2 regions of the Mesorhizobium sp. J428 genome follow, and region 2 is predicted to be linked to the other one. Evidence: riboswitches for the same ligand, from Rfam matches in the RefSeq annotation. Region 2 holds a riboswitch; the other holds the start of a gene.
What was found. A riboswitch is a leader RNA that binds a small molecule or an ion and turns the genes downstream of it on or off. The one in region 2 is predicted to bind S-adenosylmethionine.

Region 1: linked by a shared signal. The riboswitch ahead of metA (homoserine O-succinyltransferase) and the one ahead of LRS09_RS17080 (O-succinylhomoserine sulfhydrylase) in region 2 are both predicted to bind S-adenosylmethionine.

What each region holds. Positions count from the first base shown of each region.
Region 1 covers NZ_JAJOMX010000001.1:1,398,682-1,414,653, reverse strand. Annotated here, with positions in the region: gene LRS09_RS07035 (ABC transporter substrate-binding protein) at 1-57, opposite strand, end outside; gene betI (transcriptional regulator BetI) at 121-804, opposite strand; gene LRS09_RS07025 (methyltransferase domain-containing protein) at 813-1,592, opposite strand; gene LRS09_RS07020 (NAD(P)/FAD-dependent oxidoreductase) at 1,749-3,368, shown strand; gene LRS09_RS07015 (NAD(P)/FAD-dependent oxidoreductase) at 3,355-4,929, shown strand; partial or broken gene LRS09_RS07010 (aminomethyltransferase family protein) at 5,117-6,335, shown strand; gene LRS09_RS07005 (hypothetical protein) at 6,335-6,574, shown strand; gene LRS09_RS07000 (prephenate/arogenate dehydrogenase family protein) at 6,608-7,543, opposite strand; gene hisC (histidinol-phosphate transaminase) at 7,540-8,637, opposite strand; gene LRS09_RS06990 (hypothetical protein) at 8,777-9,268, opposite strand; gene LRS09_RS06985 (MFS transporter) at 9,556-10,908, shown strand; SAM riboswitch at 10,981-11,058, shown strand; gene metA (homoserine O-succinyltransferase) at 11,104-12,042, shown strand; gene LRS09_RS06975 (hypothetical protein) at 12,094-12,294, opposite strand; gene LRS09_RS06970 (class I SAM-dependent methyltransferase) at 12,337-13,083, opposite strand; gene gloB (hydroxyacylglutathione hydrolase) at 13,185-13,952, shown strand; gene LRS09_RS06960 (3-hydroxybutyryl-CoA dehydrogenase) at 13,960-14,838, opposite strand; gene LRS09_RS06955 (electron transfer flavoprotein subunit alpha/FixB family protein) at 14,960-15,889, opposite strand; gene LRS09_RS06950 (electron transfer flavoprotein subunit beta/FixA family protein) at 15,914-15,972, opposite strand, start outside.
Region 2 covers NZ_JAJOMX010000001.1:3,390,150-3,406,121, forward strand. Annotated here, with positions in the region: partial or broken gene ppk2 (polyphosphate kinase 2) at 1-616, opposite strand, end outside; gene LRS09_RS17035 (ATP-binding protein) at 753-2,006, shown strand; gene phoU (phosphate signaling complex protein PhoU) at 2,091-2,813, shown strand; gene LRS09_RS17045 (GcrA family cell cycle regulator) at 2,885-3,418, opposite strand; gene LRS09_RS17050 (aspartate aminotransferase family protein) at 3,819-5,012, shown strand; gene argF (ornithine carbamoyltransferase) at 5,027-5,950, shown strand; gene LRS09_RS17060 (Hsp33 family molecular chaperone) at 5,955-6,938, shown strand; gene apaG (Co2+/Mg2+ efflux protein ApaG) at 6,931-7,323, opposite strand; gene LRS09_RS17070 (CDP-alcohol phosphatidyltransferase family protein) at 7,403-8,023, shown strand; gene LRS09_RS17075 (RidA family protein) at 8,013-8,399, shown strand; gene LRS09_RS17080 (O-succinylhomoserine sulfhydrylase) at 8,396-9,580, opposite strand; SAM riboswitch at 9,639-9,716, opposite strand; gene LRS09_RS17085 (2'-deoxycytidine 5'-triphosphate deaminase) at 9,844-10,929, shown strand; gene LRS09_RS17090 (ion transporter) at 10,922-11,713, opposite strand; gene LRS09_RS17095 (dipeptidase) at 11,814-12,989, opposite strand; tRNA gene LRS09_RS17100 (tRNA-Gly) at 13,119-13,192, shown strand; partial or broken gene LRS09_RS30370 (hypothetical protein) at 13,966-14,046, shown strand; gene LRS09_RS17105 (hypothetical protein) at 14,213-14,767, shown strand; gene LRS09_RS17110 (DUF6460 domain-containing protein) at 14,945-15,214, shown strand; gene LRS09_RS17115 (quinone-dependent dihydroorotate dehydrogenase) at 15,255-15,972, opposite strand, start outside.

The sequences.
Region 1 (15,972 bases), 2.0 Mb from region 2:
GGCGAGCGCGGCGGCAAGGGATGCGGTGAGCAATGTCCGTCTGCCGAATGCTGTCATGATGGGGTTCTCCTGTCCCGTTTTCGTTCCCGTATGCTTGATCTGGGCGCCCCTTTTCCCGGACTACGCCCGGCGCGCGCCGGCCTGCGCGAAGTGCTTCGGAAACACCACCGCCAGATGTTCGAGTGCCGCCTCATGCGCCTTTTCGCGGTTGATCTCCTCGCCGCCCATCATCAGCCGCAGCCACACGCCTTCCAGCATCGCCGCGAGGCCAAGCGCGACCTTCTCCGGATCGAAGGCGTAGCCGCCGTCCTTCGCAAGCGCCGCGCACAGCTCCACCATCGTGTTCTGGTAGGCGAGGTCGCGCGATCCGCACAGCGCCTGGTAGGTCGGCCGCGACTTCGCCTCACCCCAGAAGGCGCACCAGGCGGCGAGCTTGCGGCGCGAACAGACCGCGCGGTCGAAGTCGGCCGCGACGACCGCCGCCAACCGCTTCGCCGGATCGTCGCCCGCCTTGTCCAGCGCGCCGCGCCAGTGGGCGGCATATTCCTCGGACATGTGCTGGAGGGTCGCCACCAGCAGCTTTTCCTTGGATTCGAAATGGAAGTTGACGATGCCGCGCGAAAGGCCGGCGCCATCGGCCACGTCGGCCATCGTCGTCTCGGAATAGCCGCGCTTCGCCAGCGAATCGATCGTCGCCTCGATCAGCTGCAGCCGCCGCGTCTCCTTCGAGGCCTTGCGGCCCTTGCGTTCCGCCTCCGGCTCCTTGGGCTGTTCCGATTTCGGACGTTCGGCGGTCTTGAGCATCTGTCTGATTATTCCGGCTTCTGTCCGCGCAGATGGGTGGGCCGGTGCTCACCGGAGTCAAGCACCTTCTGCATCGCTTCCCACGTCCTGATGTTCTTGCGCACGTAGTCCTCGCCGACCGCGTTCGAGGCCTTCTCGAACATCGGGCCTTTGAGCTTCTCCAACTCGCCGCGCGCGACCTCGCGGTACCAGGGATTGCGGTCGACCATCACGACATCGCGGAAGCCGGCGCGCTCCATCGCTTTGGCGTAGCGCGCCGGCGAGGCCATCGCGAAGCTCAGCCCCTCCGCCGCGATATAGGCCTTCATGTCGTCCGACGGCTCGCCGTCGTGGCTGATCATCCAGTTGGACGCGGCGATTGTGCCGCCGGGCTTCAGCACGCGGAAGATCTCGGCGAATATCGCGTCCTTGTCCGGCACGTGCAGCAGCGCGTCCTTGGAGAAGACGACGTCGAAGCTCTCGTTGGCAAAGGGCAGGGCACCCGGCGGGGCCTGCACGAACTCGACGACGTTGGCGAGCCCGCACGTCGCGGCGCGGTCGATGGCGTGGCGGATCACCGGCTCCTCGATGTCGAAGCCGGTGACGTGGGCCGCGCCGTGGTTCCTGAAGATGTGGACCGCGATGCCGCCCGAGCCGCAGCCGATGTCGAGCACCCGCTTACCCTTGACGTCGACGCCGTCGAGCACCCGGTCGACCTCTTCCGGCCCGCCCGGCGACAGCCAGCCGTCGCCCCACAGCGCTTCGAGGAAGCGGATCGCGGTGTCGTCATATTCGGGCTGGTCGTGCATGGCCCGCAGCTCTCCCGCGCGGATAGGTCGACAGTCGTGAAACCCTAGCGCAGTTGGAGGAAATCGCAAGCACTCTTGTTGAACGTTCATTCAATATGGCTGGACAGGTGGGGATTTTCCGTGGCAGCCTTGCGAAAGACCGCGAGGGGAGACGGCTTGAAGACCTGGGACGCCATCGTGATCGGCGCGGGCCACAACGGCCTCGTCAACGCCTGCTACTTGCAGCGGGCCGGCCTCGACGTGCTGGTGGTCGAGAAGAACGACTGGGTTGGCGGTGCCGCCACCAGTCGTGAACTCACGCCCGGCTGGCTCTATTCCAACTGCTCCTATGTCTGCTCGCTGTTCCGGCCTGAGATCATGCGTGACCTCGAGCTGCCGCGCTTCGGCCTGCAGGTCATCCCCTATGAGGGTGGCGCGGTGTTCACGCAGGACGGCGATTATCTCGCCTCCTACCGCGACCACGACGCGCACCGCCGCGAGTTCGCCCGCTGGTCGCCGCGCGATGCGGAAGCCTATGACCGCTATGCCCGCGACGTGACGCGGCAGTGCCGCTTCATCCAGCCGCTCTTGATGCGCACCGCGCCCGACCCGACGAGTCTGCGGCCCCGCGACCTCGGCGAGTTGCTCTATCTCGGCAAGAAGTTCGGCGGGCTGACACCGGCCGAGATGGCGCTGACGCTGCGATTCTGGACGATGTCGATCTCCGACTTTCTCGACGAGTATTTCGAGACGCCGGTGATCAAGGCCAATCTCGCGCTGTCCGGCATCATCGGCACCGCGCTCGGGCCGATGTCGCCCGGCACCGCCTATGTGCTCCTCCACCACTATATGGGTGAGGTCGACGGTTCCATCGGCGCCTGGGGCTACGCGCGGGGCGGCATGGGCGCAGTGACGAAAGCGCTGGCGGACTCCTTCAAGGCCTCGGGCGGCACCATCCGCACCGGCGCCGGCGTCGACCACGTCCTCGTGCGCAGCGGCCGCACCACCGGCGTGGTGCTGGCGAACGGTGAGGAGGTGAGCGCAAAAATCGTTATCTCCAACGCCGACGTGAAGCGCACCTTTCTCAAGCTGGTCGAGGAGAAGGAACTGCCCGAGCTGTTCCTGCGGCGGGTCAAGAACTTCAAGATCCGCGGTTCGTCCGGCAAGGTGAACATCGCGCTCGACTCGATGCCGGAGTTCCCGGCGCTGCCGAAGGATTCGCCCTGCCTCAAGGGCGACATGCACTTTACCGACACGGTGGAGCGGATGGAGCGCGGCTACGACGACTGGAAGGAGGGCCGCTTCTCGCGCGACCCCTTCCTCGACATGGTGCTGCCCACCACGCTTGACCCGACGATGGCGTCCGCCGGCAAGCACTTCATGTCCTGCTTCGTGCAATACGCACCGCCGAAGATCGACGGACGCGACTGGACCGACGCCGACCGCGACGCCTTCGCCGAGACGGTGATCTCCCAGATCGCCGATTATTCGCCCGGCTTCCGCGACCGCATCGTCCACATGGAGGTGCGCACGCCGCGCGAGATCGAGGCCGAGGTCGGCCTCACCGAGGGCAACATCTTCCAGGGTGAGCTGACCTTCGACCAACTCCTCTTCAACCGCCCGGTGCCGGGCTATGCGCAATACCGCTCGCCGGTCGGCGGCCTATACATGTGCGGCTCGTCCACCCACCCCGGCGGCGGCGTCATGGGTGCGCCGGGCAGGAATGCCGCGGCCGAGATCCTGCGCGACCTCAAGCGCCCCAACCGCCAGATGAGCGACGCCCATGACGTCATCTGAGAAAAGCTGGGACGTCATCGTCGTCGGCGGCGGCCACAACGGGCTGGTGGCGGCGGCCGTGCTGGGAAAGGCCGAGCGCAAGGTGCTGCTGGTGGAAGCCGATACGGAACTGGGCGGGCCGGCGCGGACGGAAGAGTTTTTCCCCGGCTACCGTGCCTCGACCGCGCATCTCCTCAACCGCCTGCATCCAGAGGTGATCAAAGAACTCGATCTTGCCGGGCAGGGTCTCGCCTTCGCCCGTCCCAGCCTTGCGCCGACAGCGCTCATATCCCCCGACCGCGACCCCATCCTCCTCTCCGGCGGCTGGGGTGAAACAATCGGCGGCGACGTGTCTGTCTCCGAAAGGCAGGCCTGGCTCGCCATGCGTGCACAACTCGTGCGCTACGCCGCCATCCTCAAACCGTTCCTCACCAAACTCCCGCCCTCCCTCCACGGCATGCCGCTTACCGAAGCCCTCGGCTACGGTGGTGCCGCGCTTGCGCTGAAGCGACTCGGCAAGGAGGACATGCGCGATTTCCTGCGCATGATGCTGATGAATGTCCACGACGTCGCCGACGAGCATCTTTCGGATGACCGGCTGAAAGGCTTTGTGGGCTTCGAGGCCGTGCTCGGCAGCCATCTCGGCCCACGCTCGCCGACCTCGATGCTCGGCCTCTACTATCGCCTGACCGGGGAGACTGCAGGCGAGGCGGGCGGGCAGGTGATGCCGAGGGGCGGCATGGGCGCGGTGGTCGCGGCCATGCGCAAAGCAGCGGAGGCTGCGGGCGTGACCATCCGTTGCGGTGCACCCGTCTCGCGCATCCTAGTAGAGAAAGGTCGCGTGGTTGGCATTCGCCTCGAAGGCGGCGAGGAAATCCGCGCGGGCGCGGTCGTCTCGGCGATCAACCCGCGCACGACGCTGGTCGATCTGGTCGGCCCGGCCGAACTCGACACGGGGGTGGTGCGCAAGGCGCAGGCTATCCGCATGAAGGGCAACGTCGCGAAGCTCCACCTTGCACTGTCCGGCATCCCAGCTTTCCGCGCGCCACGCGAGGCGCTGGCAGGCCGGCTGGTGATCGCGCCGTCGTCGCAGTCGGTGGAACGTGCCTTCAACCCGGCAAAATACGGCGAGCTGTCGCCCGAGCCGGTGATGGAGATCGTGCTGCCGAGCCTGTCTGACCCGTCGCTCGCGCCCTCCGGCGGCTGCGTGCTCTCGGCCAACGTCCAGTTCGCCCCCTACGCGCTCAAGGGCGGCTGGGAGGCCGGAAGGCCGGCATTCCTTGCCGCGATCATGGCGGTGCTGGAGCGCCATGCGCCGGGCATCGGCGGGCTGGTCGAGCATGCAGAACTGCTCACCCCCGCCGACATCGAGGCCCGCTACCGCATGCCCGGCGGTCACTGGCACCACGGCGAACTCCAGGTCGACCAGATGCTAGTCAACCGCCCCTTCTATGGGGCGGAGCGTTATGCGGCGCCGGTTGACGGGCTATGGCTGGCGTCTGCGGGTTCGCATCCGGGCGGCGGCATTTCGGGCGTGCCGGGGCTGAATGCGGCGCGGGCTTTGCTGAAGGGGAGGGGGTGATGGCCGTGTTTCAACAGGTCGACCTCGCGCCCCCTCCACCGCCTTCGGCGGTCCCCCTCCCCCGCTTCGCAGGGGAGGATCCGCGGCAGCACCGCCGGTGTGACCTGGATCCTCCCCCGTTTACGGGGGAGGGGGACCACGAAGTGGTGGAGGGGGCGTCATCAGCGCGAAGGAGCTCTACATCGCCATGACGAACGCTCTCGCCACTCGCCGCGCCGCGCAATCCCACATCGAGAACCTGCGCCTCGAATCCCCGTTCCATCCCCGCCTCGCCGCCCTGTCGCAGCAGAACGACTGGTATTCCTGGGCCGGCTACAAGGCGCCGCATTCGTTGTGGGACGAGGAGATGGAGTATTTCGCCATCCGCTCGCAGACGGCGGTGTTCGACATCTCGCCGATGGTGAAATACCGCATCGAGGGGCCGGATGCGGAGGTGTTCTGCAACCGGCTTACACTGCGCAATGTGACAAAGCTCAAGCCCGGCAAGGTGCAGTACCGCCTGGTGCGACGACGAGGGCCACGTCCTCGACGACGGCACACTGTTCCGCCTCTCCGCCACCCGCTTCCGCCTCTGCTGCCAGGAGCGCCACCTGCCATGGCTGCTCGATAGCGCTATCGGCTTCGATGTGAGCGTGCGCGAGGAGACCGAGGAAATCGCAGGGCTTGCGGTGCAGGGGCCGATGTCGTGCGCGGCGCTCAAGGATGCGGGCTTCGTCGGTATCGAGACGATGAAGCCGTTCGACATCCGCGTCTTTCACTTCCCCGCAGGCGAGGTGACCATCTCACGCACCGGCTTCACCGGTGATCTCGGTTACGAGCTCTTTGTCGACGCGAATCTTGCGCTGCCACTGTGGGATCACCTGTTCGTCGCGGGAAAGCTGCGCGGCATCCGCGCCATTGGCTACACCGCGCTCAACCGCGCCCGCATCGAGACCGGATTCATCGTCGCCAATACCGATTTCACCACGGCCGAGCACGCCGTCCGCGCCGACCGCGTCAGGATGCCCGATGAGATCGGGCTCGACTGGATGGTCGATTTCGACAAGCCGCATTTCAATGGCCGTCGCGCCATTGAGCGCGCGCGGCGCGATGGTACGCTGAAGCATGTGCTGGTCGGCCTGGAGATCGAGGGCAATGTCCCGGCCGAACACGTGATCGTCTATCATCGGAAGACGAAGGAGGCGGGGATCGTCACGGCCGGCGTCTGGTCGCCGACGGGCAAGCGCAATATTGCGATTGCCAGTCTGGAACGGCCCTACGGCACGAAGATCGTCGACGATCTCTGGGTCGAGATCTACGCCATGCGCGAGCTGCGCTACCAGAAGCTGATGAAGCGCGCGAAGATCGTCGAACGCCCCTTCGTCAAGCTCGCGCGACGCACGCTGACGCCGCCAGGTGATTTCTGATGTCGGACGACGATGCCGAACTCGCGGAGAACTGGGCGCTGGTCCGCACGCCGCTCGGCGAGACGTGGTCCGGCCGGGCGCGCTATGCGGCAGCGATGGCCCTCTACAAGCGCGGACTGATGAACGCCGAGACACTGGAGGTCTACCGGCTCTGCTCCCGCCTCGACCACCAGGACCCGCTGGCGATTATCCACGATCGCGGATGTGGAAAGGATTGGCTGGAGAAGATGAGAGCTTAGCTCTGCCCTTCTCGCGCGAAGGGCAGAGGGGCACTAGGATTTCGGCGGATGCGCCACGACCTGGCGGCCGAAGTCGGGCACGTCCACTTCCTGGCCGGCTTCGATGATCGAACGCCGGACGGCACGCGTGCGGGTGAATAGGTCGAACAGTTTCTCCCCGTCGCCCCATCGCACCGCCTTCTGCAGATAGGCAAGGTCTTCGGAGAAGCGCGCCAGCATTTCGAGGATCGCGTCCCTGTTGTGCAGGCACACGTCCCGCCACATGGTCGGGTCGGACGCGGCGAGGCGGGTAAAGTCGCGGAAGCCGGAGGCGGCGTATTTGATCACTTCGCCTTCCGCCACCTCTTCGAGATCGCTCGCCGTGCCGACGATGTTGTAGGCGATGATATGTGGCAGGTGCGAGACGATCGCCAGCACGCGGTCGTGGTGCTCGGCGTCCATCACGTCGACATTCGATCCGCAGGCGCGCCAGAAGAAGGACAGCTTCTCCAGCGCTGCCGGGTCGGTGCCGGGCAGAGGCGTGAAGATGCACCAGCGGTTCTCGAACAGGTCGGCAAATCCCGCGTCCGGTCCCGACTTCTCCGTGCCCGCCAGCGGATGCCCCGGGATGAAGTGGACGCCGGCCGGCACGTGCGGCGCCATCTGTGCGATGACAGAGCCCTTGGTCGAGCCGACGTCCGTCAGGATCGCGCCCTGCCTCAGGGCCGGCGCGATCTCCTCGGCCACCGCGCCCGACGAGCCGACGGGAACCGAGACGATGACCAAGTCCGCGTCGCGCACCGCTTCCTTCGCATCGGTCGAATAGCTGTCGCCGAGGCCGAGCTCCTCCGCGCGCCTCAGCGTCGCGGCGCTGCGCGTGGAGATGGCGATATGCTTCGCCAGCCCCTCGCGGCGGATGACGCGCGCCAGCGACGAGCCGATCAGGCCGATGCCGACCAGCGCGATCTTCTCGAACTGCGGCTCGGTCATTTGAGGAAGTCCTTCAGCGCCGCGACGACGCCGCGGTTGGCCTCCTCGGTGCCGATCGTCATGCGCAACGCATTGGGGAAGCCGTAGGCCGCGACCCGGCGCAGCACATAGCCGCGGGCGGTGAGATAATCGTCGGCCTTCGCGGCCGAATGCGCCTCGCCGGCCGGGAAGTGGATCAGGATGAAGTTGCCGACCGACGGCGTCACCGTCAGGCCGAGCTTCGTCAGTTCTTCCGTCGTCCAGGCCAGCCACTGCTCGTTGTGCGCGACAGAACGCTCGACGTGCGAACGGTCGCGGATCGCGGCGATGCCGGCCTCGATCGCGGCGGCGTTGACGTTGAAGGGGCCGCGCATGCGGTTCATCGCATCGGCGATGTGGGCCGGACAGTAGGCCCAGCCGAGGCGGATGCCGCCCAGCCCGTGCACCTTGGAGAAGGTCCGGGTCATCACGACGTTCTCGGTCGAGGAGACCAGCTCGATGCCGGACTCATAGTCGTTACGGCGCACGAATTCGGCATAGGCCGCGTCCAGCACCAGCAGCACGTTCTTCGGCAGGGCGGCATGCAGGCGGCGCACCTCGTCGAATGGGATATAGGTGCCGGTCGGGTTGTTCGGATTGGCGAGGAAGACGATGCGGGTTCGGTCCGTCACGGCGGCGAGGATCGCGTCGACGTCGGTGGTCGCGTCCTTCTCCCGGACGGTCACGGGCACAGCGCCCGCGGCTTGGGTGTAGATCTTGTAGACGAGGAAGCCGTGCTCGGTGATGATCGCCTCGTCGCCCGCCGTGAGATAGGTCTGCGCCAGCAGGCCGAGTATCTCGTCCGATCCGTTCGAGCAGACGATGTTGGCAGGGTTCAGCCCGTGTACCTCGCCGATTGCCTCGCGCAGCTTCGTCGCGGCGCCGTCGGGATAGAACTCCATTTTTTCAGCCAGCGCCTTCACCGCCTCCTTGGCAGCGGGCGAAGCGCCGAGCGGGTTTTCGTTGGAGGAGAGCTTGTGAAGCTTCACGCCGGCAGGGGCCGCGCTTTTGCCCGGTACGTAGGCCGCGATGTCCATCACGCCGGGTTTGGGCTCGGGACGAAGGGTTGCGGACATGGCGGGCGGTTCCTGTTCGAGAAGACGCGTGCCTTTAGCGGATTTTGGTGGGGTGGGGGAAGGGGGGGCGCGACCGGGCGGGGCGATCGGACGCTCCTTCGCCTCCCTGCGGGCCTATGGCGATGGACAATGCCCACGGTCACGCCCTTGCCGTTCTGGTGCCCGTTGACCTCTCCAGCCAGGAAATGCTGCTTGGCGTCGGCGGAAAAGATCGTGCCAGTACCGTCGACAGCGCTGATGCCGCTCGGCATGGCGCCGGCCGCACGCGCCGCGGCTTGCGGCCTGGCAGGTAGTATTTGGTGATCGGCAGCACGCGAAGGTCGGGATTGGCCGCCTCCAGCGCGAGTCTGCCCGCATGCGTCATCGCGACCACGGCGGGGCCGTCGGGAAATCGCTGCGACACGACTTCGAAGTCGTTGCTGCCGACTGCCTCGCCGAGCTCGTCGCTGACCGAGCGGGCGGCCGCCACCATGGCGTTGGCGCTGAAATGCCCGTAGCGGCCGATGTTGTCCGCAGCGACTTTGACGATCCCCGCCCGCATGCCGGCCACCGAGGACGGCATGGTTTCGCTCGTCACGCCCGCGCCGGGCAGGACGACATAACGCCGCTTAGCTCCATACCTGCGTGTCATCCCCTGCCTCCCCACAAGGGTGTATGTCAAAATCAGACAACCGATTTTGAACGGCGCGTGTGTCGGACTTCCCTCTTGAGGGAAATCTTGTTGCAGAGGCCGCCTTCTTCGGCGGATGCGCCTGTCGCGCCCGGGCGACCATGCATGGCGGCTATGCAGGATCGGACCTTCAAGAGAGGCCGTCATTTTGATAGCGCAGCCGCAATCCCGGACCATGACGTGCGGCAGCAGCGGAGCGCAAGCGGCGCTCCAGGCCAGATTCTGCCGACCTCCCAAGGAGCATATCCATGTCGACCATCGCGACGGCCAATGCCGGACACGCAGCGCCAGCCAATCCGCGCTCGCGCGTCATTCTCGCAAGCCTGGTCGGCACGACGATCGAGTTCTACGATTTCTACGTCTACGCCACGGCCGCCGTGCTCGTGTTCCCGCACCTCTTCTTCCCGGCGGGCAACGAGACGACTGCGCTGCTCGCCTCCTTCGCGGTGTTCGGCGCCGCCATGGTGGCGCGCCCGCTTGGGGCGATCTTCTTTGGCCATCTCGGCGATCGGCGCGGCCGCAAGATCACGCTTGTCGGCGCGCTGCTCACCATGGGCATCGCCACCTTCCTGATCGGAGCGCTGCCGACCTACGAGACCGCCGGGTGGCTTGCCACCGCGCTGCTGGTGATCATGCGCCTCGCACAGGGCTTCGCGCTCGGCGGCGAGTGGAGCGGCGCAGCGCTGGTTGCAACCGAGAACGCGCCGGCCGGCAAGCGGGCGGTGTTCGGTACCTTCCCGCAGCTCGGCGCGCCGATCGGCTTCATCATCGCCAATGGGCTGTTCCTGATTATCGCGGCGCTGATGCCGTCGGACGATCCCTCGCGGCCTTCCGAAGCCTTCCTAAACTGGGGTTGGCGTATTCCCTTCCTGTTCTCGATCGTTATGGTCGCCGTGGGCCTGTGGGTGCGGCTCAACCTCGTCGAGAGCTCGGCCTTCGAGAACACCGTGAAGAAGGGCAAGGTGCAGAAGCTGCCGCTCGCGGCCGCGTTCCGCGACCATTGGAAGGAGCTGATCCTCGGCACGCTCTACATGCTTGCGACCTACGTGCTGTTCTACCTGATGACGACTTTCTCGCTCAGCTACGGTCGCGCGGCCACTACAGCGGCGGTGCCGGGCCTCGGCTACGACTACCGGACCTTCGTGCTGATGATGATCGTGGGCGTCGTCTTCTTCGGCATCTTCACGCTGGTGTCCGGCCCCTGGGCCGATCGCTGGGGCCGCCGCAAGACACTCATCTGGGTCACGACGGGCATCGCCCTGTTCGGCCTGTGCTGGGTGCCGCTCCTTTCGCTCGGCACGCCCGGCGTGCTGGCCTGGCTGATCCTCGGCTTCACGCTGATGGGCATGACCTTCGGTCCGATGGGCGCGCTGCTGCCGGAGCTGTTCCCGGCCAATGTGCGCTATACGGGCTCGGGCGTCTCCTACAACGTCTCCTCCATCCTGGGTGCTGCCGTCGCTCCCTTCGTGGCGGTGGCGCTCTGGAGCGCGGGCGGGGGCAGTCCCTTCTGGGTGGGCGTCTACCTGTCGGTCATGGCGCTCATCACCCTGGGCGCGTTGCTGGTCGGCAAGGAGACGAGGAACGTCGACATCGATGCATGAGATGGGACGCGGCGGGCCGGCTGTGCCGGTTCGCCGTCCCATTGACGCCCGCTCCGGGCGGGACTATGTGGTGCGTGAACCCGTGGTGATTTGGCCGGTCGGCTTGCAGCCACGTTAAACAAGTCGCTAAAGGGCCGTCGCAGATTGCAACCGGCTTTGCGCGACCCGCAGGCCGGTTTTTGTTTGGAGTTTGCGATGCCGATCAAGATACCCGATCAGCTTCCCGCCCGGGAAATCCTCGTCCGTGAGGGTGTGTCCGTGATGGACGAGCGGACGGCGCTGCGCCAGGACATCCGTCCGCTGCAGATCGGGCTCCTGAACCTGATGCCCAACAAGATCCGCACCGAAACACAGTTCGCGCGCCTGATCGGAGCGTCTCCGCTGCAGGTCGAGCTGTCGCTCGTGCGCATCGGCGGCCACAAGGCTCGTAACACGTCCGAGGAGCACCTGATTTCCTTCTACCAGACCTGGGAGGAGGTCGCGGAGCGCAAGTTCGATGGCTTCATCATCACTGGGGCGCCCATCGAGTTGCTGCCGTTCGAACAGGTGTCCTACTGGAACGAACTGACCCGTATTCTCGACTGGACGAAGTCGAACGTGCACTCGTCCTTCTTCATCTGCTGGGGCGCCATGGCGGCCGCCTGGCACTTCCATCGCGTCCCGAAATATCCGCTGGACCAGAAGGCCTTCGGGGTCTTCAGGCACACCAACAACGCCCCGGCGTCGCCTTACCTCGCCGGCTTCTCGGACGATTTCGCCATTCCGGTCTCGCGCTGGACGGAGGTGAAGAGTGCCGACGTGTCCGCCGCGCCGAGCCTGGAACTGCTGATGGAATCAGATGCGACCGGCCCATGCCTCGTTGCCGAACGGACCGGCAACCGGCTCTATATGTTCAACCACATCGAATACGACTCGACGTCGCTGAAGGAAGAATATGATCGTGACGTCGCCGCGGGCACGCCGATCGCGATACCGCACGAATACTATCCGGACGACGATCCGAGCCGGCCGCCGCTCAACCGCTGGCGTTCGCACGCCCATCTTCTGTTCGGCAACTGGATCAACCAGGTCTACCAGACGACATCGTTCGAGCTGGACAAGATCGGTCAGCGCCCGGCGCTCGTGACGGCGTAACTTTTGCCTCCGTGCGACAACCGTCGCGCGGAAGCAGAACGCAGGATCCAATCAGGCGGCCCGGGCGAAGGGCAGCGATGCATCCGTCCGAGCCTCGTTGGCTTCCCGGATGCATTCCTGCAGCAAGTCGAGATCGACCGGGCCGTGAAGGCTCAGATGCATGTCGAGGTCGTCGAGCTCCCAGCCCAGCTCCGAAAGCTGTGCGATGATGGCACCTATGACGCGCCGGTCGTCGAAGCGGGTGATCTGCATGCTATTCCCCGATTTGCCCGGGAGAATGCTGCGACAAGATGGTTACCGATCGGTTAACGAACTGCGTCCGGCGCCCTGCGGACTGAGCACCGGCACGAAAACACGGCGCGAGGCGCGCCGGCTGACGGGGATGCCCTGATAGAGCCGCTTCTGCGCCTCGACGACGATCACGCCGGAAAACATCGGCCAAAAGCGCCGTCCGGCCCGCTCGAGATAGTGATGCAGACGCAGGACCGCCCGGCGATGGCTCGGCGGAAAGAACAGCGCCTCCGAGAAGGGACCGGGGGTGAAGTTTGATTCGCGCAGCGTCTTGATGAGCTGGCCGCGCGAATAGGGCCGGCCTGTGCCGAAGGGCGTGTGTTCGAGGCGGGCCCAGACTCCGCGGCGGTTCGGCACGACCACGACCAGGCGTCCGTTCGGGGCCAGCACCCGCCACATCTCCTTCAGCGTCTCGTGCGGGTCCTCGGAGTGCTCGAGCGCATGCACCATCAATATCCGGTCGATCGAGGAATCGGGCAGTGGCAGCTCCTCGTCGAACACAAGAGCGGTGGCGGACGGCCCCTGCGGCGGCCAGTTCACGGCCCCTTGCGTCGCGGGCATGAAGGCGAAGACACGCTCGGCATCGGTGCCGAACCGCTCCAGCCAGGGCAGGGCGTAGCCGAGGCCGACCAGCCGTTCGTTGGGGACGGCAGCCCATACAGGCTCCATCGCGGCCGCGATCGACTTCTCCGCCAGCCTGCCGAGCAGGGACGAATAGAAGGCGCGAAGATCGACAATGTCGGCATACATGGCCTCGACCGTACCCATGTGTTGGTAATTGTTCAAGGAACGCGGGATGACATCGGCCGATGGCCGCCCTATCTTCCGGCCATCTCCCGGAGAAGCCGCTCATGCCCCTGATGGTCGAACAATTCATGTGCCGAAGCGACAATTTCGGCGTCCTGCTGCACGACGCCTCGACCGGGCAGACGGCAGTGATCGACGCGCCCGAGGAGCGGCCGATCCTTGAGGCGGTGGAGCGCACTGGCTGGCGGCCGACGGTCATCCTGACCACGCACCACCATCCCGACCATGTCGAGGCCAATCTCGCGCTGAAGGAACGCTTCGGCCTGACGATCATCGGGCCGAAGGCGGAGGCCGCGAAGATTCCCGGGATCGACAGGACGGTGGTCGACGGCGAGAGCTTCGACTTCTCCGGCCATCCGGTCCATGTCATCGAAACGCCCGGACACACGGCCGGCCACGTCTGCTACCACCTGCCGAAGGACGGACTGCTCTTTGCCGGCGACACGCTCTTCGCGCTCGGCTGCGGGCGGCTGTTCGAGCGCGGGCCGACCGACATGTATCGGTCGCTGAAGAAGCTCGCCGAACTGCCGCTGGAGACGGTCGTCTATTGCGGCCACGAATACACCCTGTCCAACGCCCGCTTTGCGCTGTCGGTCGACCCGACCAACTCGGCGCTGAAGGAGCGTGCGAAGGAGATCGAGGCGCTGCGCGCCGCCGACAAGCCGACGCTGCCGACCACGCTGATGGCCGAGATGTCGACCAACCCTTTCCTGCGCTGGCACGACCCGGTGATCCGCAGGAACCTCGGCATGGAAACGGCGTCCGACGAGGCGATCTTCGCCGAAATCAGGAAGCGTAAGGACGTGTTCTAGAAATGCCCTACCGCGTCGGGATGGGCGTTTCGCCGCGATAGTCGTAAAAGCCGCGGCCGGTCTTGCGGCCGAGCCAGCCGGCCTCGACATATTTTACCAAGAGCGGGCAGGGACGGTATTTCGTATCCGACAGGCCGTCATGCAGCACCTGCATGATCGACAGGCAGGTGTCGAGACCGATGAAGTCGGCGAGCTGCAGCGGTCCCATCGGATGGTTGGCGCCGAGCTTCATCGCCGTGTCGATGCCCTCCACCGTGCCGACGCCCTCATAAAGCACGTAGATCGCCTCGTTGATCATCGGCAGGAGGATGCGGTTGACGATGAAGGCCGGGAAGTCCTCGGCCACCGTAATCGTCTTGTCAAGCGAATGGACAAAGGCCTTCGCTGCCTCGAAGGTCTGGTCGACAGTGGCGATGCCGCGCACCAGTTCCACCAGCTTCATCACCGGCACGGGGTTCATGAAGTGGATGCCGATGAAACGCTCGGGCCGATCCGTGCTCGCCGCCATGCGGGTGATCGAGATCGACGAGGTGTTGGTGGCGATGAGCGCCTCCGGATTCAGCACCGGGCAAAGCTGCTGGAAGATCTTACGCTTGACCGTCTCGTCCTCCGTCGCTGCCTCGATCACGAGGTCGGCGCCAGCGAGATCCTGCATCGTCTCGGCCGGGCGGATGCGGCCGACGGCGGCGTTGCGGGCCTGTTCAGGCATCTTCCCGGAGGCAACCTGGCGGGCCATGTTGCCGCTGACGGTGGCGATGCCTTTCTCGATACGGTCTTTGGAGATGTCGTAGAGGAGGACGTCGTAGCCGGCGAGTGCCGCGACATGGGCGATGCCGCCGCCCATCTGCCCGGCACCAATGATGCCGACGGTTCCGATCTTGCCCATGTTCCTCGCCCTGTCTCCACCCGGACCCGAGTGCCCCAGGTCTTTGTGCAGTGCAAACTAAAAGGGCGGGGAGACTTCGTCTACCCCGCCCCGGAGATTTCATACCTTTGCAGGCCGGCTGTCAAAGAGCCTTTTCAAGCTCCGGCAGGATGGTGAAGAGATCGCCGACGAGGCCGTAGTCGGCGACCTGGAAGATCGGGGCCTCCTCGTCCTTGTTGATGGCGACGATGACCTTCGAGTCCTTCATGCCTGCGAGGTGCTGGATCGCGCCGGAGATGCCGACCGCGATGTAGAGCTGCGGGGCGACGACCTTGCCGGTCTGGCCGACCTGCCAGTCGTTCGGCGCGTAGCCCGCGTCGACCGCGGCGCGCGAGGCACCCACGGCGGCACCCAGCTTGTCGGCCACCGGCAGGATGACCTCCTGGAACTTCTCCGAGGAACCGAGTGCGCGGCCGCCCGAGATGATGATCTTGGCCGAGGTCAGCTCCGGACGGTCGCTCTCGGACAGCCGGTTCTCCACGAAGGAGGACAGGCCCGGATCGGCCGCCGCGTTGACGCTCTCGACCGGAGCCGAGCCGCCTTCGCCCGCCGCCTGGAACGAGGCGGTGCGCACGGTGATCACTTTCTTCGGATCGGTCGACTGCACCGTCTGGATGGCGTTGCCGGCATAGATCGGGCGCTTGAAGGTGTCGGCCGAGACGACCTCGATGATCTCGGAGATCTGCATCACGTCGAGCAGGGCGGCGACGCGCGGCAGCACGTTCTTACCCATGGTGGTCGCCGGCGCGATGATCGTGTCGTAGCCGCCCGCGAGCGCCACCACGGTGGCAGCGACCGGTTCGGCCAGGCGCTCGGCCAGCGCGTCGCTCTCGACGAGCAGCACCTTGGTTGCGCCCTTGAGCTTGGAGGCCGCGTCGGCGGCCGCCTTGGCGCCCTTGCCGGCGACGAGGATGTGGACGTCCGAGCCAATCTTCAGCGCAGCGGAGAGGGCCTTCGATGTCTGGTCCGACAGCGAGGCGTTGTCATGTTCGGCGACGAGGAGAATTGCCATTGTTCTGATCCTTTCCTGATCGCCTCAGATAACGCCGGCGCCCTTGAGGGCCGACACGAGTTCTTGGACGGTCTTGACCTTCA
Region 2 (15,972 bases):
TGCCGCCGGTCGTGGAAGCGCTTCAGCTGCATCTCCTGGCCGATGCTGAGCCAGAACTTGAAGAAGCGTATCCCCTCCTTGCAGATGCGCTCTTCGAAATAGGGCGTCTCGTCGAGGAACTTCTCGTGCTGCTCGGGCGTGCAGAAGCCCATGACCGGCTCGACACCGCCGCGATGTACCAAGAGCGGTCGAAGGTCACGAATTCACCGGCCGTGGGAAAATGTGTCACATAGCGTTGATAATACCACTGCCCGCGCTCGGTCTCTGTCGGCTTGGTGAGCGCGACGTTGCGCGCGGTGCGCGGGTTCATGAATTGCCTGACAACGAATATCGTTCCGCCCTTGCCGGCAGCGTCGCGCCCCTCGAACACGATCATCACCCGCTCGCCCTTGTCTTGAAGCCAATGCTGCAGCTTCACGAGCTCTATCTGGAGCGTCTCGACCGTCTTGTCGTATTCCTTGCTTGCCAGCTTGTCGTCGTAGGGATAGCCGCCCGACTTCAGCGCATTCTTCTCGACCCAGTCCGGCAGCTTCGGATTGCCGACATCGAAGGTGCGCTCCTTGCCGCCGATCTTGAGTTTCACCTTCTCGGACGGCTGGTCCTCGGTCTTCGCCATGCTGCGGGCACCTTTTTCTCGTTTCAACTCATGCTATTGGGAGGGGGACGCGCGTAAAGCGCGTTGTCGCCGGACCGTGATGGTCGAGGATGGACAGGGTGCCGGCCGCGAGGGCCGCGGGTTTGCCGAGGGGCAGATGGAAGGTTCCGGCCTGGGTGAAAACGTGACGCACCGTCTCCTGTCGGCGCGCTGGATCCTCATCGCCTCCATCGCCGGCATCTTTCTCGTCGCGTCGCAGGGAGGCGCGGGCTACGGGCTTGCGGCCGCCGTCTGCGCCATTGTCATCGCGGTGACCGCGTTCGCGCCCCGCCGCAGTCTGCGCGAGCGCCGGGCGGATCGAGATGCCGAGGCCAATCGGCCGGCGCTGGCCTCGATGACCGCCGAGGCGCTGGCCGCCGCCGTCAGCGACCCGATGGTCATTTTCGACCGCAGCGGCTCGGTCGTCCATGTCAACAGCGCCTGCGCGGTGGCCTTCGCGGGCCTGTCGCCGGGCACGTCGCTGTCGCTGCGCTTCCGCGCGCCGGAAATGCAGGAGATGATTGCCAGGGCGCTGGCGCAGGGACGGCCGCTGTCGATCGACTATTCCGAGAAGGTGCCGGTGGAGCGCTTCTTCCGGGTGACCGTGTCACCCGTGGGCGACGGCGGCGACCGCTTCGTGATGATCTTCAAGGACCAGAGCGAAATCCGCCGCATCGACCGCATGCGGGCCGACTTCATCGCCAATGCGAGTCACGAACTGCGCACGCCGCTGGCCTCGATCTCGGGATTCATCGAGACGCTGCGCGGGCCGGCAAAGAATGATCCTGCGGCGCGCGAGCAGTTCCTCCAGATCATGCAGGCGCAGACCGCGCGCATGGCGCGGCTGATCGACGACCTGCTCTCTCTGTCGCGGCTGGAGATGAAGCCCTTTCTCAGCCCTTCGGACCGGGTCGACCTCAAGCCGCTGATCGAGGGCGTCATCGACGCGCTCAATCCGCTGGCGGAGGAGTCCGGGGTGCGGATCGACGCGGTCCTCGGCGGCGATCCGCTGACCGTGGCGGGCAATCGCGACGAGCTGATCCAGGTGTTCGAGAACCTACTCGAGAACGCCTGCAAATATGGCCGCAGCGGCGGGCTGGTGGAGGTGACGGTCAACCGCGCCGGGCAGCAGAACGGCATCGACATCTCCGTGCGCGACCACGGTCCCGGCATTCCGGAAGAGCACATTCCGCGCCTGACGGAGCGCTTCTACCGCGTCGACGTCGAGACGAGCCGCGGCCAGAAGGGAACCGGCCTCGGCCTCGCGATCGTCAAGCACATCCTCACCCGCCACCGGGCGCGCCTCACCATCGGGTCGCGGCCGGGCGAGGGGGCAACTTTCACGGTTCATTTCCCGCCCGCCGGCATCTGAATGAAACACATGACGGCTTCTTTTTTCCGTCATCGCCATGCTTTAGCGTGTCGATTCAACCTGTCGGAGGTTTGAAGACGCTCAATGCAAACGCAGCACATCGTTCGGGCCTATGATTCCGACCTGAAATATCTGGCAAGCCGGATCGCCGCGATGGGCGGCCACGCCGAGCGGATGGTCGAGCAGGCCGTGCAGGCGCTCGTTACCTCCGACCTCGGTCTTGCGAAGAAGGTGGTCGAGGACGACGCGGTGCTGGACGAGGGCCAGCGCGAGGTGGACGAGAAGGCGATCGTCGTCATCGCGAAGCGTCAGCCGATGGCCGACGACCTGCGCGAGATCATCGGGGCGATCCGCATCTCGGGCGACCTCGAACGCGTCGGCGACCTCGGCAAGAATATCGCCAAACGGGTCGTCGCCGTGACCGAGACGCAGCAGCCGCTCAGCCTGTTCCGAGGCCTGGAAGCGCTCGCAGAGCTCGCGCTGACCCAGCTCAAGGAGGTGCTCGACACTTACGCGTCGCGCTCGATGGATCGTATCCGGTTCGTCCGCGACCGTGACGACCAGATCGACGCGATGTACACCTCGCTGTTCCGCGAACTCCTCACCTACATGATGGAGGACCCGCGCAACATCACCGCCTGCACTCATCTCCTGTTCTGCGCCAAGAACATCGAGCGCATCGGCGATCACGCCACCAACATCGCCGAAACCGTCTACTACGTCGTCACCGGCCAGCAGATGCCGCCCGAGCGCCCGAAGGAGGACAAGAGCCACAAGGTGATGCTCGAGGACCTGGTGGACGATTGAGCAGCGCAGATCCAACGTAAGAAAGGCGGCTCATGGCCGCCTTTTCTTCATTTGGGTTGGCCCAAGGCCGCCTATCGGTTGCGGCGGCGCTCGGCGGCGGGCTGGAAAGCCAGCTTCGCGTGATATTTGCAGTAAGGGCCCGTCTCGGCGGACTCGTTGCCGCAGAAAGAGAAGTCCTCGCTCAAGGGATCGCCGTTGGGCCACTTGCAGGTGCGCTCGGTCAGTTCCACCAGGCGCAGCCGGCGCGAGATCGGCACGACGACGTTGTTCTGCACCGGGCGGATATAGGTCTGGGCGACCGCCTCGGTGTCGAACTGCACCTGCAGCGCCGTGGCTCCGATCGAAGCGGGCATGGAACGGGTCTGGCTCGACATGCGGCCTGCAGACTTGGACACACTGCCGGCGCTCACGGCAGCCTTTGGCGCCTTCTTTTGCCGTGCCGGCGCGGCGGTCGCCCGCCCACGGCTCGACAGCTTGAGCCGATGGACCTTGCCGATCACCGCATTGCGGCTGACGCCACCGAGGCTCGCCGCGATCTGGCTGGCGCTCAGGCCCTCGCTCCAAAGCTTCTTGAGAAGTTCGACGCGCTCGTCATTCCAGTTCATCTATCACGATCCTCGCGAAGTCATGCGGAGCAGGAATCCGAAAGCAACCCGGTAAACCGGGCAATACCACATCTATTCGGATTGATTGGTCCGCCGCACGAAATCTGGTATTTTGTTGTCCTTAAACTACCGATCGCTGGACTCCGTGACAAGAGTCCCGGATGCAACACGAATCGGATTTTTCGGTTTTCCCCAACTTGGGGCAGGGTGCCTGTCGATAGACCGGCAAAGCATCGGACGGCACGCGCCCACCTGCTATCCCTGCATTGACATCGCGGGCGAAAAAACCAATATTCCGCCAGCAGGCCGCCCCTCGGGCGGCTTTTTTGATTTGGGGTTTGAATTCGGCGAAAACAAGGTCCGCGCAGGAAGCCGGGCCACAATGCCGCGGATGGTGATGATGAACAGTGGAGCCCTCTTCGAGACCTTTGCACGTGCGCCTTTGGCCTTCGAGCGAGGCGAGGGTTGCTGGCTCACCACCACGGGCGGCGAGCGATATCTCGATTTTGCCGGCGGCATCGCGGTCAACTCGCTCGGGCATTGCCATCCGCATCTGGTCGCGGCGCTGACCGAGCAGGCCGGGAAGCTGTGGCACGTCTCGAACCTCTACAATGTTCCGGGCCAGGAGCGGCTTGCGGAACGTTTGGTCGCAAACAGCTTCGCCGACCGCGTCTTCTTCACCAATTCCGGCGCCGAAGCGTTGGAATGCGCGATCAAGACCGCGCGGCGCTACCACTATACGAACGGGCATCCCGAACGTTTCCGCATTATCACCTTCGAAGGTGCCTTCCACGGCCGCACGCTGGCGACGATCGCCGCCGGCGGCCAGAAGAAATATATGGAGGGCTTCGGTCCCAAGGTCGAAGGCTTCGACCAGGTGCCGTTCTTCGATCTGGAGGCGGTGAAGGCTGCGATTACACCGGAGACGGCGGCGATCCTGATCGAGCCGCTGCAGGGCGAGGGCGGCATCCGCGAACTGCCGCAGGGCGGCCTCGCTGCGCTGCGTAAGCTGTGCGACGAACACGGCCTGCTGCTCGTCCTCGACGAGGTGCAGACCGGCGTCGGCCGCACCGGCAAGCTGTTCGCCTATCAGTGGACGGATGTCGAGCCTGACATTGTGGCGATCGCCAAGGGGATCGGCGGCGGCTTCCCGATGGGCGCATGCCTGGCGACGGACGCAGCCGCCTCCGGCATGACGGCCGGCACGCACGGCACGACCTTCGGCGGCAATCCGCTGGCCATGGCCGTCGGCAATGCCGTGCTGGATGTTGTCCTGTCCGACGGCTTCCTCGACGAGGTGAGCCGCAAGGGCCTGCTGCTGAAGCAGGGCCTGGCAGCTGTCGCCGACGATTTCCCGCAGGTGGTGGAAGGCATTCGCGGCGTCGGCCTCATGGCCGGCCTCAAATGCCGGATGCCGAACACCGACGTGAACAAGGCGCTGCGTGGGCAGCACCTTCTCGCGGCGCCCGCCGGAGACAATGTCGTTCGTCTCCTGCCGCCTCTGATTGCCGACGACGACGAGATCCGCATCGCGGTCGACCGCATCCGCGCGGCCGCGGCCAACCTCGCCGCAGCGATCGACAACGCCGCCTGAGGCGGGAGAGTTTCATGAGTATACAGCCCAGACATTTCACCGACCTCTCGCTGGTGAGCGCCGAGGATCTGCGCCGCATCCTCGACGACGCCAAAGTGCGCAAGGCCGCGCAGAAGGCCGGCACCGCCGAGCAGCCGTTCGCCGGCAAGGTGCTGGCGATGATCTTCGACAAACCGTCGACCCGCACCCGCGTGTCCTTCGACGTCGCCATGCGCCAGCTCGGCGGCTCGACCATCATGCTCACGGGCGCCGAGATGCAGCTCGGCCGTTCGGAATCGATCGGCGATACGGCGCGCGTGCTGTCGCGTTACGTCGACGCCATCATGATCCGCACCACCGCGCATGAGCGCATGACCGAGCTGGCGGAGAATGCGACGGTGCCCGTCATCAACGGACTGACCGACGACACCCATCCGTGCCAGATCATGGCCGACGTGATGACCTTCGAGGAGCATCGCGGCGCCGTGAAGGATCGCGTCATTGCGTGGTCGGGCGACGGCAACAACGTGCTCCATTCGCTGATCGAGGGCTCGGCGCGCTTCGGCTACAAGCTGAACATGGCGGTGCCCGAGGGCAGCGAGCCCGAACAGCGCTATGTTGACTGGGCGCGCAAGAACGGTGGCCGGCTGACAGTAGGTCATTCGCCGGAGGAGGCGGTCGCCGGCGCGGACGCTGTCGTCACCGATTGCTGGGTCTCGATGAACCAGGAGCACCGCGCCCGCGGCCACAACGTGTTCCTGCCGTTCCAGGTGAATGCCGACCTCATGGCGAAGGCGAAATCCGACGCCCTGTTCATGCACTGCCTGCCGGCGCATCGCGGCGAGGAGGTCACCGACGAGGTGATCGACGGGCCGAACTCGGTGGTCTTCGACGAGGCGGAGAACCGCCTGCATGCGCAGAAGGCCGTGCTCGCATGGTGCCTTTCCGGAGCAGTCTGACGTGATGGAACCGAAACTTGGCGAGTTCGGCTTCGCCGGCGACGACCATGTCGTGCCGTTCGAGGTCGCTCCGCTCGACGTGCGCGGCCGCATCGTGCAGCTCGGGCCGGCGCTCGACCACATCTTGGCCCGGCACGACTATCCCGAACCGGTGGCGCGGCTGCTGGCCGAGGCGATGGTGCTGACAGTGCTGCTCGGCACGGCGCTGAAGTTCGAGGGCAAGTTCATCCTCCAGACCCGCTCCGACGGTCCGGTCGACATGCTGGTGGTCGATTTTGCCACGCCGTCTGCGATGCGCGCCTATGCTCGCTTCGACGCGGACCGTTTGGCCGAGTTCGTCGCCGCGGGCACGACCGCGCCGCAGGACCTGCTCGGCAAGGGCGTGCTCGCCATGACCGTCGACCAGGGCGAATACATGCAGCGATACCAAGGCATCGTCGAACTCGCCGGCCAGTCGCTGGACGAGGTGGCGCGCACCTATTTCCGCCAGTCGGAACAGATCCCGACCGATGTGCGCCTCGCGGTTGCGCGCCATGTCGTGCGCAGCGAATACGGACCCGACGAGCGCTGGCGCGCCGGTGGCCTGATCATCCAGTTCCTGCCCGAGGCCCCGGAGCGGTTGCGCCTGCCGGATCTGCCGGGCGGCGACGGCGATCCGGGCCAGGATTTCTCCGAGATTGCGGATGGAGCATGGCACGAGGCCGTGACGCTGCTGTCGACGGTCGAGGCGTCGGAACTGCTCGACCCGACAGTCGAGTCCGAGCGGCTGCTCTTCCGGCTCTTCCACGAGCATGGTGTGCGCGTGTTCGAAGGAGTTCCGGTGCTCGACCAGTGCTCCTGCTCGCGCGAGCGCATCCGCGGCATTCTGGAGGGCTTCACGGCCGAGGAGATCGCCGATTCCATCGAGGACGGCGAGATCAGGGTCTCCTGCGAGTTCTGCTCGAAGAAATACGAGTTCGACCCAGCCGAGTTCGTCACGTCTAATTGACGGTGCGGATCACGCCCGGAAGGTCCAGCGAAAAGGCTGGGATCGTTACGTCGAACAGCGCGCCTTCCTCATTGCGCATCGTGTAGTGGCCGGCCATGAAGCCGGTCGGCGTGGTGAGCGGGCAGCCCGACGTATACTGGTAGGTGTCGCCGGGATTGAGTTCGGGCTGGTCGCCGACGACGCCCGGGCCGCGCACTTCCTCGACCTTGCCGTTGCCATCGATGATTCGCCAGTAGCGCGTCAGCAACTGCACGAAGCCTTCGGAATTGTTCGCGATCGTCACCCGGTAGGCCCACACATAGCGGCTCTGCTCCGGATCGGAGCGGTCCGGCATGTAGATCGGCTCCACCTCGACTTCGATGTTGCGCGTGACGGCGCGGTACATGATGGTTTCCTGCAGTTGCCCTCGAAGTGTCGCCGAGCGCCTGCCGCCGGTCAACAGTCGATGAAGGTGAGGAGGTCCGATGCTCGACGGTTGGGCGCGCAGACGCATCGACCCGGCGCTTGATGCGATTGCCGGCGCGCTGCATGCGGCCGGCATATCGGCGAACGCGGTCACTCTCTCCGCCTTCGCGATCGGGGCCGGCGCTGCAACCGCTATCGCCCTCGGCCATCTCTGGGCCGGCCTCGTGCTCATCTTTCTCAGCCGCCTGTGCGACGGCCTTGACGGGGCGGTCGCGAAGCGGGCCGGGCGGACCGACCTCGGCGGCTATCTCGACATCGTGCTCGACTTCTCCTTCTACGGCATGATCCCGCTCGCCTTCGTGATCCTCGATCCGGCGAACAACGGCGTTCCCGGCGCAGTCCTGCTCGCCGCCTTCTACGCCAATGGCGCGAGCTTCCTTGCCTTTGCCGCGATGGCCGAGCGGCGCGGCATGAGCAGCGACGCACGAGGGCCGAAATCGCTGTTCTTCACCACGGGTTTGGCAGAAGCAACGGAGACGCTCGGCATCTTCGTCGCCTTCTGCGTGTTCCCGGTTGCGTTCCCCGTCCTGGCCTATTGTTTCGCAGCGATGACGGCGCACACGACGCTCTCACGCCTCATACTCGCATATCGACTGTTTGGAGAGACCAATGGATCGTAGGTCCGTCAGCTCAGGTTCCTATCTCGAACCGATCCTCGGCTTCACCCGTGCGGTGAGGATCGGGCAGCACATCGCCGTCGCCGGCACGGCGCCGATCCTCGTCGAGGGCGGCACGGCGGCGAAAGGCGACGTCTACGGCCAGACGATCCGCTGCCTCGAAATCATCGAGAAGGCAATCGTGGATGCAGGCGGAACGCGTGGCGACGTGATCCGCACCCGCATCATGCTCACCGACATGACCCAGTGGCGCGAAGCGGCGCGGGCGCACGGCGAGTATTTCGCCGAGATCCGGCCCGCCACCACCGTGGTCCAGGTCGTCGGCTTCGTCGACCCGGACTGGCTGGTCGAGCTCGAAGCCGACGCGATCGTCTCCTAGACTGCCGCCTTCAGCGCGCGGTCGAGATCCTCGATGAGGTCGTCCGTGTCCTCCAGGCCGACCGAGAGGCGCAGAGTGCCCGGCCCGATGCCGAGCTCCGCGCGCGCCTCGTCGGTGAGGTTCTTGTGCGTCGTCGTCGCCGGGTGGGTGATCAGGCTCTTGGCGTCGCCGAGATTGTTGGAGATCTTGACGATCTCCAACGCATTGGAGAGGGCGAACGCCGCGCTCTTGCCGCCCTTCACGTCGAAGCAGATCAGCGTCGAGCCGCCCTTCATCTGCCGGGCGATGATGTCGGCCTGCGGATGGTCCTTGCGCCCGGGATAGACCACGCGCGAGATGCCGGAATGATCTGCCAGCCAGTCAGAGATCTTACCGGCGCTTTCCGTCTGCTGCCTGACACGCAGCGGCAGCGTTTCCAGGCCCTTCAGGAGGGTCCAGGCGTTGAACGGCGACAGTGACGGGCCGGTGTGGCGGAAATAGTCGTGCAGGTTCTTGTCGATCCATTCCTTGTCCGAAAGGATCACGCCACCGAGGCAGCGGCCCTGGCCGTCGATATGCTTGGTCGCGGAATAGACGACCACATGCGCGCCAAGCTCCAGCGGCTTCTGCTGCAACGGCGTGGCGAAGACGTTGTCGACCACCACGCGGGCGCCGATCGAGTTGGCGAGCCTGGCCACAGCCGCGATGTCGACCACCTCCAGCGTCGGATTGGTCGGGCTTTCGAGGAAGAACAGCTTGGTATTCGGCCGTACCGCCTTCTCCCATTCCTCCTGCTTCGTGCCGTCGACCAGTGTGGCGTCGATGCCATATTTCGGCATCAGAGTCTCGATGACCCAGCGACAGGAACCGAACAGGGCACGTGCCGCCACGACATGGTCACCGGCCTTGACCGAGCAGAGCAATGCCGCCGAGACGGCCGCCATTCCCGAAGCGGTCGCGCGCGCGTCCTCGGCGCCTTCCAGCGCACACATGCGCTTTTCGAACATGTCGACGGTCGGGTTGGCGTAACGCGAATAGATGAAACCCGGCTCGTCGCCCTTGAAACGGGCTTCGGCGCTCTCGGCCGTCTCGTAGACATAGCCCTGCGTGAGATAGATCGCCTCGGAGGTCTCGCCGTGATGCGAGCGCGATGTGCCCCCATGCACGAGAGCCGTCTGCGGCCGCCAGTTCCTGTTCGCCATGTCCCAAAACCCCAACAACAAAAAACCGGCCGCGAGAAGTCGCAACCGGTCCACAGAGCCTTGCGGCCACACGGTCCTTTAGCGACTTGTTTTACGTGGCTGCAAGCCGACCGGCCAAATCACCACGGGATAACCGCCTCATAGACCTGTGGCCGACTTGCGTCAATCCGGCTGATCCGTAGAGATTCGCGGCGAGCCTGGGCGTGCGGTCCCGGCTGCCGTCGCAGATCCTGTGGGCGGAGAGAGTTCGAGAGAGTGAGTCCTTGCGTCAGACCGGCATCCTTCCCGACCGCGACATCGCCGCCCTGTTTTCCTCCGGCGCGCTGACGAGCGGCCGCCCGCTCGACGCCGACCAGATCCAGCCTGCCAGCCTCGATCTCAGGCTCGGAGAGACGGCCTGGCGCGTACGCGCGAGCTTCATGCCGGGGCGCCACGCGACGGTGGAGGACAAGCTGGCGCGGCTGAAGCTGCACGAGATCGACCTGCGCGAGAGCGCGGTGCTGGAGACGGGATGCGTCTACATCGTGCCGCTGCTGGAGAAGCTCGCGCTCCCGACTGACGTCTCCGCCTCGGCCAATCCGAAGAGCTCCACCGGCCGCCTCGACATCTTCACGCGCGTCATGGCCGACCATGCGCAGGAGTTCGACAAGATCCCGGCTGGCTATACCGGTCAGCTCTATATGGAAGTGAGCCCGCGCACCTTTCCGATCGTCGCCCGCACCGGCTCGCGCCTGTCGCAGATCCGTTTCCGCAAGGGGCATTCCCTTCTGTCGGAGGCCGAACTCGCGGCCCTGCATATCGAGCAGACGCTCGTCGCTTCGGAGGAGCCAAACATATCCGGCGGGGGCATAGCGCTCTCGATCGATCTCGAAGGCGACGCGAACGGGCTGATCGGCTATCGCGGCAAGCGGCACTCCTCGCTTGTCGACGTCGACAAGCGTGCCGCCCACGACATCCTCGACTTCTGGGAGCCGCTCCACAACCGCGGCAGCCGCGACCTGATCCTCGATCCGGACGAGTTCTACATCCTCGTCAGCCGCGAGGCGGTCCACGTGCCGCCCGATGTCGCCGCCGAGATGACGCCCTTCGATCCGCTCGTGGGCGAATTCCGGGTCCATTATGCCGGCTTCTTCGACCCCGGCTTCGGCCATTCCGCGGCCGGCGGCGCCGGCAGCCGCGCGGTGCTGGAGGTGCGCAGCCACGAGGTGCCGTTCATCCTGGAACACGGCCAGGTGGTCGGCCGCCTCGTCTATGAGCACATGCTGTCACGCCCCAAGGCGCTCTACGGCACCGACCTGAAGTCGAACTACCAGGCGCAGGGCCTGAAGCTGTCGAAGCACTTCAGGTAGCGCTGCCCGTCTTCCTGAGCTCACGCACCTCCTCGCGCAGCGCCCTGATCTCGCGCAGGATCTCGTCTTGATCCTCCTGTAGCGCCTCCCGCTCCGCGCTCGCCTCAGCCTCGTGCTCTTCCTCCATCGCGGAGACGATGACGCCGATGAACAGGTTGAGCACGGTGAAGGAGGTCGCGACGATGAACGGGATGAAGAACAGCCAGGCGGTCGGATAGACTTCCATCACCGGCCGCACCACGCCATCCGACCAACCCTCCAGCGTCATCACCTGGAACAGCGTGTAGAGCGAGGCGCCGATGTCGCCGAACCGGTCGGGGAAGGACTGGCCGTAGAGCTTCGTCGCCATCACCGCGAAGACATAGAAGACGAGCGCGAGCAGCAGGATGATCGATCCCATGCCGGGCAGCGCCGTGATGAAGCCGGTGACGACACGCCTGAGGGACGGGACGATCGAGATCAGCCTCAGCACGCGCAGGATGCGCAGCGCGCGCAGCACCGATAGCCCGCCGGTGGCCGGAATAAGCGCCACGCCGACGACCAGAAGGTCGAAGATGCGCCACGGATCCTTGAAGAAGTCGAGCCGGTAGACCGCGAACCGCGCCAGCAGTTCGAGCACGAAGACGGCGAGGATCAGGCTGTCGGCGATGGCCAGCGCCCCGCCGAACGCTGCCACTGCCGAGGGCGAGGTCTCCAGGCCGAGCGTGATCGCGTTGATGAAGATCAGGGCGGTGATGAGCGTTTCGAAGCGGCGCGATTCGATGAGCGTCTTGAGGGCGGTCACGGCGGCTCCGGCGAATGTTGGAAACTCGCAGACAGATGATGCGTGCGCCGCAAGCCGTCAAGCGCGATCCCTAAACAGCGGCGGTAGAAACGGTGGAGAGTTACTGCGGCAGGGTCTCCAGCAGGAAACGGACCTGGCTGCCGCCCATCACCTCGCCGATGTCGGCGGGCGACATGCCGCCCTTCAGCAGCGCCTCGGTAATCTTCGCCATGCCCGTCGCGTCGAACGGCGTCGTCACCGCGCCGTCGAAATCGGACCCGAGCCCGATATTCTCTGCGCCCACCAGATTGGCCGCATAAAGCTGCGCCCTGGCGATGTCGTCCGCGCTCGTGCCGCAGACGGCGACGTCCCAGAAACCGATACCGATCAGGCCGCCCTTGTCGGCGATCGCCCGTACCTGGTCGTCGGTGAGGTTACGGCCGTTGTCGCAGGTGCCGCGCACGCCGGTGTGCGAGACCACGATCGGCTTGGTCGCCATGGCCAGAACGTCGTCGATCTGTGCCATCGAGCCATGCGCAACGTCGACGATCATGCCTCTCGCCTCCATGCGGCGGATCATCTCGCGCCCGGCCTCCGTCAGCCCCGTTCGCGCGACGCCGTGTGCCGATCCTGCCATCTCATTGTCGAAGAAATGCGTTGGCGCCATCATGCGGTAACCGGCGTCGAACAGCACGTCGACATTGGCCGGATCGCCTTCCAGCACCTGGGCTCCTTCCAGCGCGAGCACGCCGGCCACGATGCCGGGCTCGACCTTGCGGCGCGCCAGAAACCGCTCCAGGTCACCGCGGCTGTAGATCATCGTCAGCTTCCCGTCCGATTTCGCCGCGAATTCCTTCAGCCGCTCCGCCTGGTAGAGCGCGCGTTCCTTCAGGCTGGTCCACGTCCTGATCGGCCAACGCTGCGCGACGGCGAGAAGCGTGATGTTGTCGCTGTCGGGCGCGTTGTGATCGATGTTCAGGCCGCGCGGTGTCTTCGATACCACCGAAAAGGCCTGCACCGCGACATTGCCTTCGATCAACCGCGGCACATCCACCTGCGCCCGAATGCCTCTTTCGAGCAGGTCGCGGCCCCACAGCAGCGAATCGGCATGGAGATCCGCGACCGTGAGCGTCTTGTGGAGTTCTGCCGCGCGCTCCGAGACGGAATAGGGTGGCGGTTCGATCACGCCATTCATGGCACGCTCCACCTCGGCGGGCGCGACGAAGAAGAAGATGCCGAGGCCGACGACGATCAGGACAACCAGGACCCCAAGGGCCCATTTCAGGAATCGCGGCATTGTCTCCCCCTCATGCAGACCATCCGACAGGTGCGCGCAAGCATGAGATGCGTCAAGCACCGAGATCCGGCGCCAGCGGAACAAGCGCCTTGACAGCGCACCGTCGGATCGCGGATGACTGTCGCCGCCGCGGGTGTAGCTCAATGGTAGAGCAGCAGCTTCCCAAGCTGAATACGAGGGTTCGATTCCCTTCACCCGCTCCAGCGCTTCTCCGGCCGAGCCACCAGCCTTCAATCCGATGGCGGTTAAACCTTCCCTAGGGGACCCTCTTTACTTGATTCAGTAGAAAAAACGAATCCGAATTGCACCGAAGAGTATGTAGGGCAAACATGCAATCTATGGCGACGTAGAAATCGGCACAGAGTATATTAAGCATCAAGAAAATATCTCGGCAATTGAATTACAATAAGACATATGTGTGACGAATTTCACACAATATGACATATACTATGTAATATAATCCGTATGACTGAGATAAAATCCAATATATTGCAAGATTTTCCTTGCCATCCGGTGTTGCAACTGTATTTTCCGTCCGGTCAAAAATTGAATCCTGGAGGATAGGATGACGAGGTTGTCGCATGCGGCCAAAATCGCCTCGCTGGCGGTTGGAGCCACGCTGCTGCTGGCTGGGACGGGCAGCGCGCAGATCGGAAACGGAGCACAGACGGTTGAAGCCTTTCCGTCCGGCCAATCGTCCGCTTCGGGTCCCGTCGGTCCGGGACTGAGCCGCCTGCCTACCACGACGCCGCGAGTGATGCCTTACCAGGCTACAGGCGGATCACTTCCGGCTGCTCAGGCTGCCGGCGCGATTGGGGAAAGCGGCGTGGGAAATAACGCGTACGGGCTGAACAGCGGCTACAAATGGCCCTATACCATTGCCCGAGTGGCGGTCATGGGCGCCCCGTTTAATACCGGGAACGGCGCGCTGGTTCCTGTTGCAAGCCGTCCGTATCGTTTTTCCGGCAAGCTTTGGATGCGCTTCGGCTCAAGCTGGTATGTCTGCACTGCTTCACTTGTGAAAAAGGGCGTTCTCATCACGGCGGCGCATTGCGTACATAATTATGGCCAAGCTGCCGCTGGTAATGCAAGCGAGGTGCGTTGGTATCCGGCAAACTACTCGTCTACGGGTGGCCCATGGGGGGCACTACCCGGCTCAGTCTTGGCGTATCCCCTTACCGTATTTTTACGGCACCGATACTTGCCAATCTGGTGCTATCGGTGTGGTCTGCAACAACGATATCGCCACAGTTCGGTTGGCACCACGCAACGGCGCCTATGCTGGAACTACTCTTGGCGGCTGGTATGGGTATGGTTGGAACGGCTACAGCTTCCTGGCGACACCCATCTTCGGCAACGCGACGGTCGCGGCGATCACTCAGATTGGCTATCCCTCGGCGATCGACAACGGCTATCTAATGCTGCGCGGCGATACGTTTGGTAAATACATTGCGACCACTGGTGCGAACGGTAAGCAATTGATGAACATTCAGATTGGCTCCGCCATGACCGGCGGTTCCTCTGGCGGTCCTTGGCTCGTCAATTTCGGCACATCTCCGGTTGTTACTGGCAGCGCCTCGCTTGGGAACTCAGCCGTCCGCAACACCGTCGTTGGTGTGACGAGCTGGGGCTATACCGAAGTGGGCGTCAACGTCCAGGGGGCATCTTGGTTCGGCCAGAATGCTGAGTTTCCCCTCGCCGCTTATGGCAGCTACGGCGCGGGCAATATCGGCAAGATCATGTACGATACTTGCACCCAGTCGCCCGCCAATTGCTAATCAGGTGAGCAAGGGCCTCCGGATGGAGGCCCTTGCCAATACATTGCCAGCCGCCGCGCCTAAAATATCTTCTTCTCCATCTGCTCAAATAAGTCTGGCGCGTCCGTTTTGCATCGTCCGCCGGCTTGATCTGGCCGCTTTCGGTGCGTATGCGCGCGCCATGATGGAGGTTTTTCCATGCCCGACGGCGTGAACCGCATTCTTGGCGACAGTCCGCTGCGCCTGCTCCTGAAGTTGGCGGTCGCCTCCTTCATCGTCGGCATGATCATGGCCTCGCTCGGCCTGTCGCCATGGGACATCCTCATCGGCGCCCGAGATTTCCTGGTCCGGCTCTGGAACATGGGCTTCTCGGCCATCGACCAGTTCCTGGGCTACATCCTGCTGGGTGCAGCCGTCGTGGTGCCGATCTGGCTGGTCCTGCGGCTGATCAACTACCGCCGCGGATGATCACGGCTCCAAGGACGAAAGGGCTTACCCGCCGGGCGACTTAATCCAGTCTAGCCTCCGCCCAACGTTCTGTTGCGCTGTCGCGGATGTCGCGGATGGAGGCCAGGCCCTCCCTGGCGGCGAAACGGGACATGCCGGAGACGATATCGCCCGGCAGGCCGGGGCCGGCGTAGATCATCCCCGTATAGAGCTGCACGAGATCGGCCCCGGCGCGGATTTTCTCGATCGCCGTCTCGGTCGACTCAATTCCGCCGACACCCACCACCGGAAAATCGGGGCCCAGTCGCCGGCGCATCCGCGCGAGCATGGCGGTCGAGCGGAGAAAGAGGGGGCGACCTGACAGCCCGCCCGCTTGCCGCGCCGTCTCCGTGTCTTCGAGGCCGCTGCGGGAAAGGGTCGTGTTCGAGACGATCAGTCCATCCAGCTTCTGCGCGAGCAGCTCGCCGGCGATGTTGTCGAGATCGGCATCGATGAGATCCGGCGCGATCTTCAGGAAGATCGGCGTCGCAGCTTCCGTCTCTGCTCGCGCCGCGATCACCCTGCCCAGCAGTTCGGCGAGCGCCTCGCGGCTCTGCAGCGCCCGCAGCCCTGGCGTGTTCGGCGACGAGATGTTGACGGTCAGGTAGGACGCACGTCTGGCGAAGGCGCGCACGCCCGCCTCGTAGTCGGCGATCCGGTCGGTCGAATCCTTGTTGGCGCCGATGTTGACGCCGACGATGCCGCCGCCCTGACGCTTTGCCAGCCTCTGCGCCAGCGCC